Regions from separate parts of the Clostridium septicum genome, predicted to be linked through region 1. Evidence: predicted binding sites of a transcription regulator. Region 1 holds the regulator's gene; the other holds the start of a gene.

Region 1 (6,472 bases):
TGGATAAGGAATTTGGCGAATCTACAGTATCAAGAATATTAGAATTAGTAGAAAATGCTTCTAACAAAAAAGCTCCTACAGAAAAATTTATAACAAAATTTTCAAAAATATATACTCCTATAGTTGTATTTTTAGCATTAGCATTAGCTATAATTCCACCAATTGTAATGCAAGATGCAAGTTTTCAACAATGGATATATAGAGCTTTAATATTCTTAGTTGTTTCTTGTCCATGTGCATTAGTTATTTCAGTTCCTCTAGGTTTATTCGCAGGAATTGGAGGAGCATCTAAAAAAGGTATACTAGTAAAAGGTGGAAATTATTTAGAAGCTTTAAAGGATGTAGAAACTGTTGTTTTTGACAAAACTGGAACATTAACCAAAGGAATATTTGAAGTAACAGAAATAAATCCAGTAAATATAAGTGAAGATAAATTACTTGAAATTGCAGCTTTAGGAGAGGTTTTTTCTAATCACCCAATAGCTCAATCAATAGTGAAAGCTTATGGAAAAGAAATAAATAAAGATATAATAGGTAATTATGAAGAAATATCAGGACATGGAATAAAAGTTAAAATAGATAATGATGAAATTCTTCTTGGAAACTATAAATTAATGAATAAGTTTAATATTGATTATAGTGAAGTAGAATCAATTGGTACAATAGTATATATTGCAATTAATAATGAATATAAAGGAAATATAATTATTTCAGATGAGATAAAATCAGCAGCAAAAGAGGCTGTTAGAGGATTGAAACAAGTTGGAGTAAGAAAAATTGTAATGTTAACAGGGGACAATGGGCTTGTTGCAGAAAAAGTATCACAAAGCATAGGAATAGACGAATACTATTCTGAGTTATTACCAGGAGATAAAGTAGAGAAAATAGAAGAAATATTAAATAAAAAGTCAGAAAAAGGAAAAGTTGCTTTTGTTGGGGATGGAATTAATGATGCACCAGTTTTAGCTAGAGCGGATGTAGGTGTGGCAATGGGGAATATAGGATCAGATGCTGCTATAGAAGCTGCAGATGTTGTATTGATGAAGGATGAACCAGAAGCTTTAGTTGAAGCAATTAATGTTGCAAGGAAAACAAATAAAGTTTTATGGCAAAATATAATTTTCTCTTTAGGGGTAAAAGTATTTGTATTAATTCTAGGTGCATTTGGTGTTGCAACTATGTGGGAAGCAGTTTTTGCTGATGTAGGAGTAACGATATTGGCAGTATTAAATTCTACAAGATGTTTAAAGTAATAATTAAAAAAAATATATATATATAAATTTGTAGTGCAGTTATTGACAAATTTCATCATTTTAAATATAATGAATTAGGTTGAGAACATTCAGGCATAAGGGAAGCATACAAGATCTCTGATCTTGGTTACAAAGTGGTTAAGCTTTGTATATACTAGAGACTTATGTATAACGGATCTGCTACGTTATACATAAGTCTCATTTTTTTTTATTTAAAATATTTTAATTAAAGAAAAAAATGTTGTATTTTGAAGTTTAATTTACATAAATAATAAGTAAAATAATAAATAAGTATAAATAAATAATATTTTATTAAATTAATATCTATAATTATAATAGTGTAAGTTAATTAATTTTCAATTTTAAGTTCTATAACGGAGATAAAAATTATAATCTTTGTTAAATAGATAACTAAAAATATTCAAATACTAATATAAAAGTGTTAAAATATAGATTATATGGATTTCATATGATATTATTATGTATATACAGTGAAATTTAAAATAAGAATGGCTAAGGAGACGGTACAGTATGGAAAAGAAGAAAAACATTTCTATGGCTGTAATTAAGAGATTACCCAAATACCATAGATATTTACAGGAATTGATGAGAAATGATGTTGATAGAATATCATCAAAAGAACTAGGAGAAAAAATAGGGTTCACAGCTTCTCAAATACGTCAGGACTTAAATTGTTTTGGAGATTTTGGACAGCAAGGATACGGTTATAATGTTAGAGACTTATATAAACAAATTAGTGTTATACTTGGATTAAATAAGGAGTATAAGACTCTTATAGTAGGTGCAGGTAACATAGGTCAGGCTGTAGCTAATTATAGTAGATTTTCAGAACTAGGATTAAGTCTTAAAGGTATATTTGATGCAAATCCTAAGTTAATAGGGTTAAGAATGAGAGGCATAGAAATTCAAGATATAGATTACTTAGAATCATTCTTAAGAAATAATAGTATAGATATTGGTATGATTTGCGTTCCGAGAATAAATGCTCAAAAGGTTTGTGATACATTAATTCAAGGGGGAGTAAAAGGAATTTGGAATTTCGCTCCTGTAGATTTAGTAGTACCAGAAGATGTTATAGTTGAAAATGTACATTTATCTGAAAGTTTATTAACTCTAATTTATTTACTTCATAAGGATGATAGAGAAGATGAAAAAAAGATTGAAGATTAGCTAGATAAATAAAGATAATTAACTTACAAAAATAACATAAACTAGAAATAGTTATTGCAAAACAAAAATCTAAAGTTTATAATCATAATTGAAGCTGATGCTTCAATTATTTTTTAGCTTAAATTGTTACAATATTAACAAAAGAGATTTCTGAATGTTCAATTTTTTTCACGAAATTCAACAAATTAAATTTAACAAATTAAATATTTTTAATATGTTTTTTTAGTAAATCATATGAATTTTTAGTATAAAAGGGGGACCTGAATATGGAATTAAAAAATGTAATTCTTGAAAAGGAAGGCAACTTAGCTATTGTTACAATCAATAGGCCAAAAGCATTAAATGCTTTAAACTCAGAAACTCTAAAAGACATTGATACTGTTGTATCAGATTTAGAAAAGGATAGAAATATCTATTGTGTGATATTGACAGGTGCTGGTGAAAAGTCATTTGTAGCAGGTGCTGATATTGCAGAAATGAGAGAATTGAATGAGAGACAAGGGAAAGAATTTGGACTTCTTGGAAATAAAGTATTCAGAAAATTAGAAAAGTTAGACAAGCCAGTTATTGCAGCGATTTCAGGATTTGCCCTTGGTGGTGGATGTGAGCTTGCCATGTCATGTGATATAAGAATCGCATCAGAAAAAGCTAAATTTGCGCAACCTGAAACAGGTCTTGGAATAACACCTGGATTTGGAGGTACTCAAAGATTAGCAAGAATAGTTGGAGAAGGTAAAGCTAAAGAATTAATATATACTGGAGCAATAATAAAAGCTGATGAAGCTTTAAGAATAGGTCTGGTAAATAAGGTTGTGCCATTAGAAAGTTTAATGGATGAAGCAAAAGCTATGGCAAATACAATAATAGCAAATGCACCAATAGCAGTAAAACTATGTAAGGATGCAATTAATAGGGGAATGCAAGTGGATATAGATAGTGCTATTGAAATAGAAGCCGAAGATTTTGGAAAATGTTTCTCAACTGAAGATCAGGTTGAAGGAATGACTGCTTTTATTGAAAGAAGAAGTAAAAATTTCTACAATAAATAGTCAGAACATTATATAAAGAAAAAATAATTGAAAAATTCAAACTATTATTAAGTAGAAGTGTTTAATACGAGGAGGTATAATTAAATGAATTTCCAATTAACTAGAGAGCAAGAATTAGTAAAACAAATGGTTAGAGAATTTGCATTAAATGAAGTTAAGCCAATTGCTGCAGAAATAGATGAAACAGAAAGATTTCCTATTGAAAATGTAGAGAAAATGGCAAAACTTAAAATGTTAGGAATACCATTTGCTAAAGAATATGGCGGAGCAGGTGGAGATACACTTTCATATATATTAGCTGTTGAAGAGTTATCAAAGGTTTGTGCTACAACAGGAGTTATAGTATCAGCACATACATCACTTTGTGCATCATTAATAGAACAATTTGGTAATAAGGATCAAAAAGAAAAATATTTATCTGATTTAGCAAGTGGTAAAAAACTAGGAGCATTTGGATTAACAGAGCCAGGAGCTGGTACAGATGCAGCTGGGCAACAAACAGTAGCAGTTTTAGAAGGAGATCATTATGTATTAAATGGATCTAAAATATTCATTACTAATGGTGGAGTAGCTGAAACATTTATAGTATTTGCAATGACAGATAAGAGCAAAGGAACAAAAGGAATATCAGCATTCATAGTTGAAAAGGAATTCAAAGGATTTTCAATTGGAAAGAAAGAAGAAAAGCTTGGAATTAGAGCATCTTCAACAACTGAATTAGTAATGGAAAATTGTATAGTGCCAAAAGAAAACTTGGTTGGACAAGAAGGAAAAGGTTTTGGTATTGCAATGAAAACTCTTGATGGTGGAAGAATTGGTATTGCTGCACAAGCTTTAGGTATTGCAGAAGGCGCATTTGCAGAAGCTGTAGCTTATATGAAAGAAAGAAAGCAATTTGGCAGACCTATAGCTGCATTCCAAGGTTTACAATGGATGATAGCAGAAATGGATACCAAAATAGAAGCAGCTAGACATTTAGTATATAAGGCTGCATGTTTAAAGGATGCTAAAAAACCTTATTCAGTAGATGCTGCAAGAGCTAAGCTTTATGCTGCTGAAGTAGCAATGGATGTTACAACTAAAGCAGTTCAAATTTTTGGTGGATATGGTTATACTAAGGAGTATCCAGTAGAAAGAATGATGAGAGATGCTAAGATAACTGAAATATACGAAGGAACTTCTGAAGTTCAAAAGATGGTTATCGCAGGAAGCGCATTAAGATAATAGGGGGAGGACTTATATTATGAATATAGTGGTTTGTTTAAAACAAGTTCCAGATACAACAGCTGTAAAAATTGATCCAAAAACAGGAACACTTATAAGAGATGGGGTTCCTTCAATAATAAATCCAGAGGACAAGCATGCTTTAGAAGCTGCATTAAGAATAAAAGAAACATCAGGAGCTAACGTTACTGTAATAAGTATGGGACCTCCACAAGCTCAATCAGCATTAAGAGAAGCTTTATGTATGGGAGCAGATGAAGCAATACTTATTACTGATAGAGCGTTTGCAGGAGCTGATACCCTTGCAACTTCAAAAGCTTTAGCAGGAGCTTTAAAGAGATTAGAATATGATGTAGTATTTGCGGGAAGACAAGCTATTGATGGAGATACTGCACAAGTAGGACCAGAAATTGCTGAACATTTACACATACCTCAAGTAACTTACGTTCAAGATGTAAAGGTTGAAAATGATGGGTTATTAATAAATAGAGCTTTAGAAGATGGATATGAATTAATAAAAGTTCAAACACCAGTACTTTTAACAGCTATAAAAGAATTAAATGAACCAAGATATATGAATGTTGAATATATCTTCAATACAGCTAATAAAGAAATTAAAATTTGGTCAGCTGATGATATAGAAGTAAATAAAGCTGAATTAGGTCTTAAGGGATCACCTACAAAGGTTAAGAAATCAATGACAAAAGAAACTAAGGGTGCAGGAGAAGTAGTAAAAGAAACTGCTCCAGAAGCTGTAAAATATGTGTTAGGAAAATTAAAGGAAAAACACTACATCTAAGATATATGGGAGGTAAGGAAGATGAATATAGCAGACTACAGAGGCGTTTGGGTATTTGCTGAACAAAGAGGAGGAGAGCTTCAAAAGGTTTCTCTTGAATTGCTTGGTGAAGGTAGAAAGATTGCAGATAAATTAGGAGTTAAATTAACAGCTCTTATTTTAGGAGATAAAGTAAAAGGTTTAGCAGAAACTTTAGGTAGACATGGAGCTGATGAAGTTCTAGTAGCTGAACATGAACTATTAAAAAATTATACAACTGATGGATATACTAAAGTTATTTGTGACTTAGCTAGTGAAAGAAAACCTGGAATATTATTTATAGGTGCTACTTTTATAGGTAGAGATTTAGGACCAAGAGTTGCAGCTAGATTATCAACAGGGTTAACAGCTGACTGTACAGGATTAGATGTAGAAGTTGAAAATGGAGATTTATTAGCTACAAGACCAGCCTTTGGTGGTAACTTAATGGCAACTATTGCATGTCCAGATCATAGACCACAAATGGCTACAGTAAGACCTGGAGTATTCTCAAAACTTGGTGATGAAGCAAGAGATTTTAAAATTGAAGAAGTTGCAGTTAAATTAGAAGAAAAAGATATAAGAACTAAGATAGTAGAAATTATTAAGGAAACTAAGGATATTGTAGATATAAGTGAAGCCAACTTTATCATAGCTGGTGGTAGAGGTGTAGGATCAAAAGAAAACTTTAAATTGCTTGAAGGACTTGCAGAAGTTTTAGGCGGAACAGTAGCAGGATCAAGAGCAGCAGTAGATAATAAGTGGATAGATAAAGATTATCAAGTTGGTCAAACAGGTAAAACAGTAAGACCAAATATTTATATAGCATGTGGTATTTCAGGAGCAATACAACACGTTGCAGGTATGCAAGAGTCAGATATGATTATAGCAATAAATAAAGATGAAACTGCTCCAATTATGAAGGTAGCAGATTATGC
Region 2 (6,472 bases), 1.6 Mb from region 1:
AGCTAAAACTGATACGTATGCTTCTATAGCATGAACTAATACGTCAATTCCTGAACATGAAGTTAATCCCTTTGGCATACTCATCATAAGTTCAGCATCAACTATAGCCATATCTGGAGTTAGTTCATAATCTGCAAGTGGATATTTAACTCCTGTTTGTTCGTCAGTTATAACTGCAAATGGAGTAACTTCTGATCCTGTACCTGCTGAAGTTGGTACTGCTACCATCATAGCTTTTTCACCCATAGTTGGGAACTTGTAAACTCTCTTTCTTATATCCATGAATCTCATAGCTAAATCTTCGAATCTAACTTCTGGATGTTCGTACATAACCCACATAATCTTAGCAGCATCCATTGGTGATCCACCACCTAATGAAATTATTACATCTGGTTGGAATGCAAGCATTGCTTCTGCACCCTTCTTAGCTGCCTTTAAAGTTGGATCTGGTTCAACTTCTGAGAATACTCTAAAGTCCATTCCAAATCTTTCTAATACGTTAGTAATATGATTTGTATATCCTAGTTCAGCTAAAACCTTATCTGTAACTATAAATACTTTCTTTTTACCCATTTCATGTAATTCTTGAAGAGCTATTGGTAAACAACCATATTTAAAGTAAGTCTTTTCTGGAACTCTAAACCAAAGCATATTTTCTCTCCTTTCAGCAACACTCTTGATGTTTATTAAGTGCTTAGGACCAACGTTTTCTGAAACTGAGTTTCCACCCCATGATCCACATCCTAATGTTAATGATGGTGCTAATCTAAAGTTGAATACATCCCCGATAGCTCCTTGTGATGCTGGCATATTTATTAAAGTTCTTGCAGTCTTCATAGCCGCTCCGAATGCTGCAATTCTTTCTGTTGATTTAACTTGGTCTGTATATAATACTGAAGTATGACCCATACCACCTAATTCTATTAATCTACAAGCCTTAGTTAAAGCTTCATCGAAAGATTTAACTTTATACATAGCTAATACTGGTGATAATTTTTCATGTGAGAATGGTTCTTCTAATTCAACTGATTCAACTTCTCCAACTAAAACCTTAGCTGATGTTGGAACCTTAACTCCAGCCATTTCAGCAATCTTATAAGCTGATTGACCAACCATATTAGCATTTAAGCCACCTTTTTCATTTAATATTATCTTTCTAACCTTATCTATTTCTTCACCCTTTAAGATGTAAGCTCCTCTTTCAGCTAATTCCTTCTTAACTGCATCATATATTGAATCCATAACTAATATACTTTGTTCTGATGCACAAATTACACCGTTATCGAAAGTCTTTGAAAGAAGTATTGAGTTTACAGCCATCTTAATGTGAGCTGTTTCATCTATAATTGCTGGAGTGTTTCCTGCTCCAACTCCTAAAGCTGGTCTTCCTGATGAATAAGCTGACTTAACCATTGCAGGGCCACCTGTAGCAAGAATTATATCTGATTCTCTCATAACATTTTGTGATAATTCAACTGAAGGTTCATCTATCCAAGCAATTATTCCTTCTGGAGCTCCTGCTTTAACTGCTGCTTCTAACACTATCTTAGCTGCTGCTATTGTAGCATGTTTAGCTCTTGGATGAGGTGATATAATTATTGCATTTCTAGTCTTTAAAGCTATTAAAGTTTTAAATATAGCTGTTGAAGTTGGGTTTGTAGTTGGAACTATAGCCGCTATAACTCCTATTGGTTCTGCAACTTTAGTAATACCGAAAGTATGATCTTCTTCTATAACTCCACAAGTTTTCATATCCTTGTATTGGTTATATATATATTCAGCTGCAAAGTGGTTCTTTATAACCTTATCTTCTACTATTCCCATTCCGCTTTCTTCTACTGCCATTTTAGCTAATTTAATTCTGTTATCATTAGCTGCCATAGCCGCTTGTCTAAAGATTTCATCAACTTGTTCTTGAGTGTATGTAGCAAACACTTTTTGTGCTGCCCTAAGTTCTTTAATTCTTTGAGTTAACTCTTGTGCATTTGTAACTGCCATTGTTATTCCTCCTACAAATATATAAATTTTATTTTTATCGTTTTATTATTTATTATTTTCTCCATCAATTTCTTATTGACTACAAGTTAATTGTATTAGATTGTTTATTTTTTGTCAATCTTTTTTGGTAAATTTTTTTCTAATTATTTTTTGAAAACTTTTAGATAATAAATCAAATTACCTTCAAGCGGGGAAAATAGCCATTTATTTCAACCCATTAACCCGCTATCAGTCTTATTTTTCCCTATTGTAATGATATTATTCTACATTTTTATTTTTTTGTATATTCTGATTATTCTCTTTTTTCTAAATTGTTTCCCTAAGTATATTTTATTGTTAACAAAGATTTAACAATAAAGTTTTTTACTATTTTAAGTTTTTTATTGTTATTATTATAACAATGTTGTGGATATTTTCTCCATATTGTAAAATTAAAAACTTTAGTAAAATAAAAGGTAAGGATTTTTAATCCTTACCTTTTATTTATTACATAGAAATTGCTCTATGTCCTATTCCTATAACAACTTCATCTAAATGTAACAATCCTACACTTAAAAATATACATACACTTAAATGTTCACCTTTTCTAGCAATTCCAATTTTACCACCAACATTTTGCCCACTTGCTCTATTCCATACCTGCATAAGAGCATCCCTAGTTGCCCCAATTATTCCACCTTCATGTAAATGCTCTTCTCTTATTACACCATTTCTCTTAGATGCAACTAAAGCTCTTTCTAAAATTTTAGAAGTAGATTCATTAATATTTCCTCCAATATTAACTGCAGTAACTAGGAAACCTTCTTTTTTAAAGTCTATTTTTAGTATTTCTTCTTCTTCTCTAGATGAAATAGCCATTTTAGTTGCTATTTTGGCAACTTCTAAACTATTATTACCCATAAACAAAATACCTCTCTAACTTATTTTACTTTCCATAATAATAACATACTTTTTTAATCATAAAAAGAAAAACAGCTAATTTTGCTGTTTTTCTTAATTGAAATTCCCTATATTTCTAAACTTTTGATATCGTTCATTTAAAAGAGCTTCTATTTCCTTTTCTTTTAGTTCTTTTATATATTCTAAAAGTTCCTTTTTAATTCCAAGAGCCATTCTTATTTTGTGCTTGTGTGCTCCGCCTCTTGGTTCTCTTATAACTTTATCTATTACTTTAAATTCTTTTAAGTCTTGAGCCGTTATTTTCATCACTTCTGCCGCTTCTTTTGCTTTACTTCCATCCTTCCAAAGAATAGATGCAAAACCTTCTGGAGATAAAATAGAATATATCGAATGTTCTAGCATTAAAACTTTATCTGCAACTGCCAGTGCTAATGCACCTCCACTTCCACCTTCTCCAATAACAATAGAAATAATTGGAGTTTTTAATCTACTCATCTCCATTAAATTTTGTGCAATGGCTTGACCTTGCCCTCTTTCTTCAGCTCCAACTCCACAAAAAGCTCCTGGAGTATCTATAAAACAAATTACAGGTCTTTTAAATTTTTCAGCTTGCTTCATAAGCCTTAATGCCTTTCTATATCCTTCTGGATTTGGCATTCCAAAATTTCTTTCTAAATTTTCTTTAGTATTTTCACCTTTATTAATTGCAATAACAGTAACACTTTCATTATTAATTGAGGCTATTCCACCTATTATAGCCTTATCATCACCAAAGTTTCTATCTCCATGTAATTCAATAAAATTTTCGAAAATATTATCTATATAAAACTTTCCATTAGGTCTGTCTTTATGTCTTGCAACATTTACCTTATCCCAAACAGATATACTTCTAATTAATTCCCTACTCATTATTTTCACCTCCATGAAGACATAATATCTTATAAAGTTGCCCTCTTAGGTTTTTTCTTTCAACAATTGCATCAACAAATCCTTTTTCTAGTAGGAACTCTGCACTTTGAAAATCATCTGGAAGAGTTTCTTTTATAGTATTTTCAATAACTCTCCTACCTGCAAATCCTATTAAAGCATTAGGCTCACTTAATATAATATCTCCTTCCATAGCAAAACTTGCAGTTACCCCTCCTGTAGTAGGATCTGTTAAAACAGTTATATAAAGTAACCCTTTATCATCATGCTTTGCAAGTGCTGCTGATACTTTTGCCATTTGCATAAGAGAAAATATCCCCTCTTGCATTCTAGCTCCACCTGAAGTTGTAAATATCACCATAGGAAGATTTCTATCTGTTGCAAGTTCAACTATTCTAGTTATTTTTTCACCTACTGCACTCCCCATACTTCCCATCATAAAATAGCTATCCATAATAGCTACTGCAATTTCTATATCATTTATTTTTCCTACTCCTGTAATTACAGCTTCTTTGTTTCCTGATGAAACTATACCTTTTTTTATTTTCTCTTCATATCCTTTAAAATTCAAAGGATTTCTGGTAACTATTTCATAAAAAAATTCTTTAAATGATCCCTTATCAAATAATTGATTTATTCTTTCCTTAGCATTTATTCTAAAATGAAATCCACATTTAGTGCATACATTAAAATTAGACTCTAGATCCTCTGTGTAAATCATACTTGCACACTTATCACATTTGGTCCACATTCCTGATGGAATATTAGGCTTTTCATCAAATTCAGTAGTATCAAAAGTTACTTTACTTACAGTTGCATATTGATTTTTTTTAAATAAGTCCTTAAGCATCTTTCTTCACCATCTTTTCTGCTAAGAAGGAGGTATCATATTCTCCTCTTAAAAATTCTTCTTGTTGAATTAGCCAGTACTGAAAATCTATGTTTGTAGTAACTCCACCAATACCAAATTCCGCTAGAGATCTTTTCATTTTTATAATTGCCTCATCCCTTGTTTTTGCAAAAGTTATTAATTTCCCAATCATAGAATCATAATTATGAGGAATTTTATATCCACAATATATAGCACTATCTATTCTAACTCCCATTCCAGCTGGCATACATAATTCTTTAATAGTTCCCGGACAAGGTCTAAAATCATTACTTGGATCTTCTGCATTTATTCGGCACTCAATTGCATGCCCTAAAATTTTTATATCTTCTTGTTTTAAATTTAAAGGAATTTTAGAGGCTATCTTCAGCTGTTCTTTAACTAAATCCACATCTGTAATCATTTCTGTTATAGGATGTTCCACTTGTATTCTAGTATTCATCTCCATAAAGTAATAATTTCCATATTTATCAACTAAAAATTCTATAGTTCCTGCATTTTTATAATTTACTGCCTTTGCAGCCTTTTTAGCAACCTCTCCCATTTCCATTCTTAAATCTTCATTTAAAAATGTGGATGGTGCTTCTTCTAAAACCTTTTGGTTCTTTCTTTGAAGAGAACATTCTCTTTCACCTAAATGAATAACATTATTATATTCATCTGCTAATATTTGAAACTCTATATGCCTAGGTTTTTCTACAAATTTTTCTATATATATTCTATCATCACCAAAACATGCCTTTGCTTCTGCCTTAGCAGTATTATAAGCTAGCTTAAATTCTTCTTCACATCTAACTATTCTTATACCTTTTCCGCCTCCACCAGCTGAAGCTTTAACCATTACTGGATATCCTATTTCATTAGCTATATTTAATGCATGATCTTCATTTTCTATAATTCCTTCATAACCTGGAACTACTGGTACACCTGCTTCCTTCATAATTTCCCTTGCTCTTGCCTTATTTCCCATAAGTTCTATTGCTTCAAAATCAGGTCCTATAAATTTTATATTACATTCTGCACACATTTTAGCAAAGCGAGGATTTTCTGATAAGAATCCAAAACCAGGATGTATCCCATCTGCACCTGTTAAAACACAAGCACTTAAAATATTAGCTATATTTAAATAACTATCTTTAGCTAATGGTGGTCCTATACAAACCGCTTCATCAGCTAACTGTGTATGCAATGCTTCTTTATCTGCTTCAGAATAAACTGCTACAGTTAATATTCCAAGTTCTCTACATGCCCTTATTATTCTAACAGCTATTTCTCCTCTATTTGCAATTAGTACTTTCTTTAACATAATTATCACCTATCCTATAGCAAATAGTAATTCTGCTTCACATGTCTTTACTCCATCTACTGTTGCAATACCCTTTCCAATGCCTATTGGGCCTTTTAACTTTATTATTTCTACATATAAATCTAACTTATCACCTGGCACAACTTGTTTTTTCCATCTTACTTTATTAGTTCCTGCAAACAAAGGTATCTTTCCCTTATTTTCTTCTTTGCTTAATACAGCTACTGCTCCTAATTGTGCCATAGCTTCTAAAATTAAAACTCCTGGCATAACTGGATAATCAGGATAATGCCCTTGAAAAAAAGGTTCATTTATAGAAACATTTTTATATCCCTTTGCACTAATGCCATCAACAATTTCTTCCACTCGATCTAATAATAAAAAAGGATATCTATGAGGGATTATTTCTTTTATCTCTTTTGGTCCAAGCATATCTATACTCTCCTTACACT

The links. The regulator Rex, encoded in region 1, represses fermentation and respiration genes when NADH is low (regulators of the CRP and FNR family bind a similar motif). The targets are predictions, from matches to a motif close to ATTGTTAANNNNTTAACAAT.
Region 2: the regulator Rex is predicted to act here: its motif matches at 2,098-2,117, upstream of adhE (bifunctional acetaldehyde-CoA/alcohol dehydrogenase).

What each region holds. Positions count from the first base shown of each region.
Region 1 covers NZ_CP023671.1:2,111,228-2,117,699, forward strand. Annotated here, with positions in the region: gene CP523_RS09565 (heavy metal translocating P-type ATPase) at 1-1,253, shown strand, start outside; gene CP523_RS09570 (redox-sensing transcriptional repressor Rex) at 1,785-2,444, shown strand; gene CP523_RS09575 (short-chain-enoyl-CoA hydratase) at 2,711-3,493, shown strand; gene CP523_RS09580 (acyl-CoA dehydrogenase) at 3,578-4,717, shown strand; gene CP523_RS09585 (electron transfer flavoprotein subunit beta/FixA family protein) at 4,737-5,516, shown strand; gene CP523_RS09590 (electron transfer flavoprotein subunit alpha/FixB family protein) at 5,538-6,472, shown strand, end outside.
Region 2 covers NZ_CP023671.1:271,225-277,696, forward strand. Annotated here, with positions in the region: gene adhE (bifunctional acetaldehyde-CoA/alcohol dehydrogenase) at 1-1,998, opposite strand, end outside; gene CP523_RS01210 (HutP family protein) at 2,485-2,898, opposite strand; gene CP523_RS01215 (acetyl-CoA carboxylase carboxyltransferase subunit alpha) at 2,992-3,807, opposite strand; gene accD (acetyl-CoA carboxylase, carboxyltransferase subunit beta) at 3,800-4,675, opposite strand; gene CP523_RS01225 (acetyl-CoA carboxylase biotin carboxylase subunit) at 4,668-6,020, opposite strand; gene fabZ (3-hydroxyacyl-ACP dehydratase FabZ) at 6,030-6,452, opposite strand; gene accB (acetyl-CoA carboxylase biotin carboxyl carrier protein) at 6,455-6,472, opposite strand, start outside.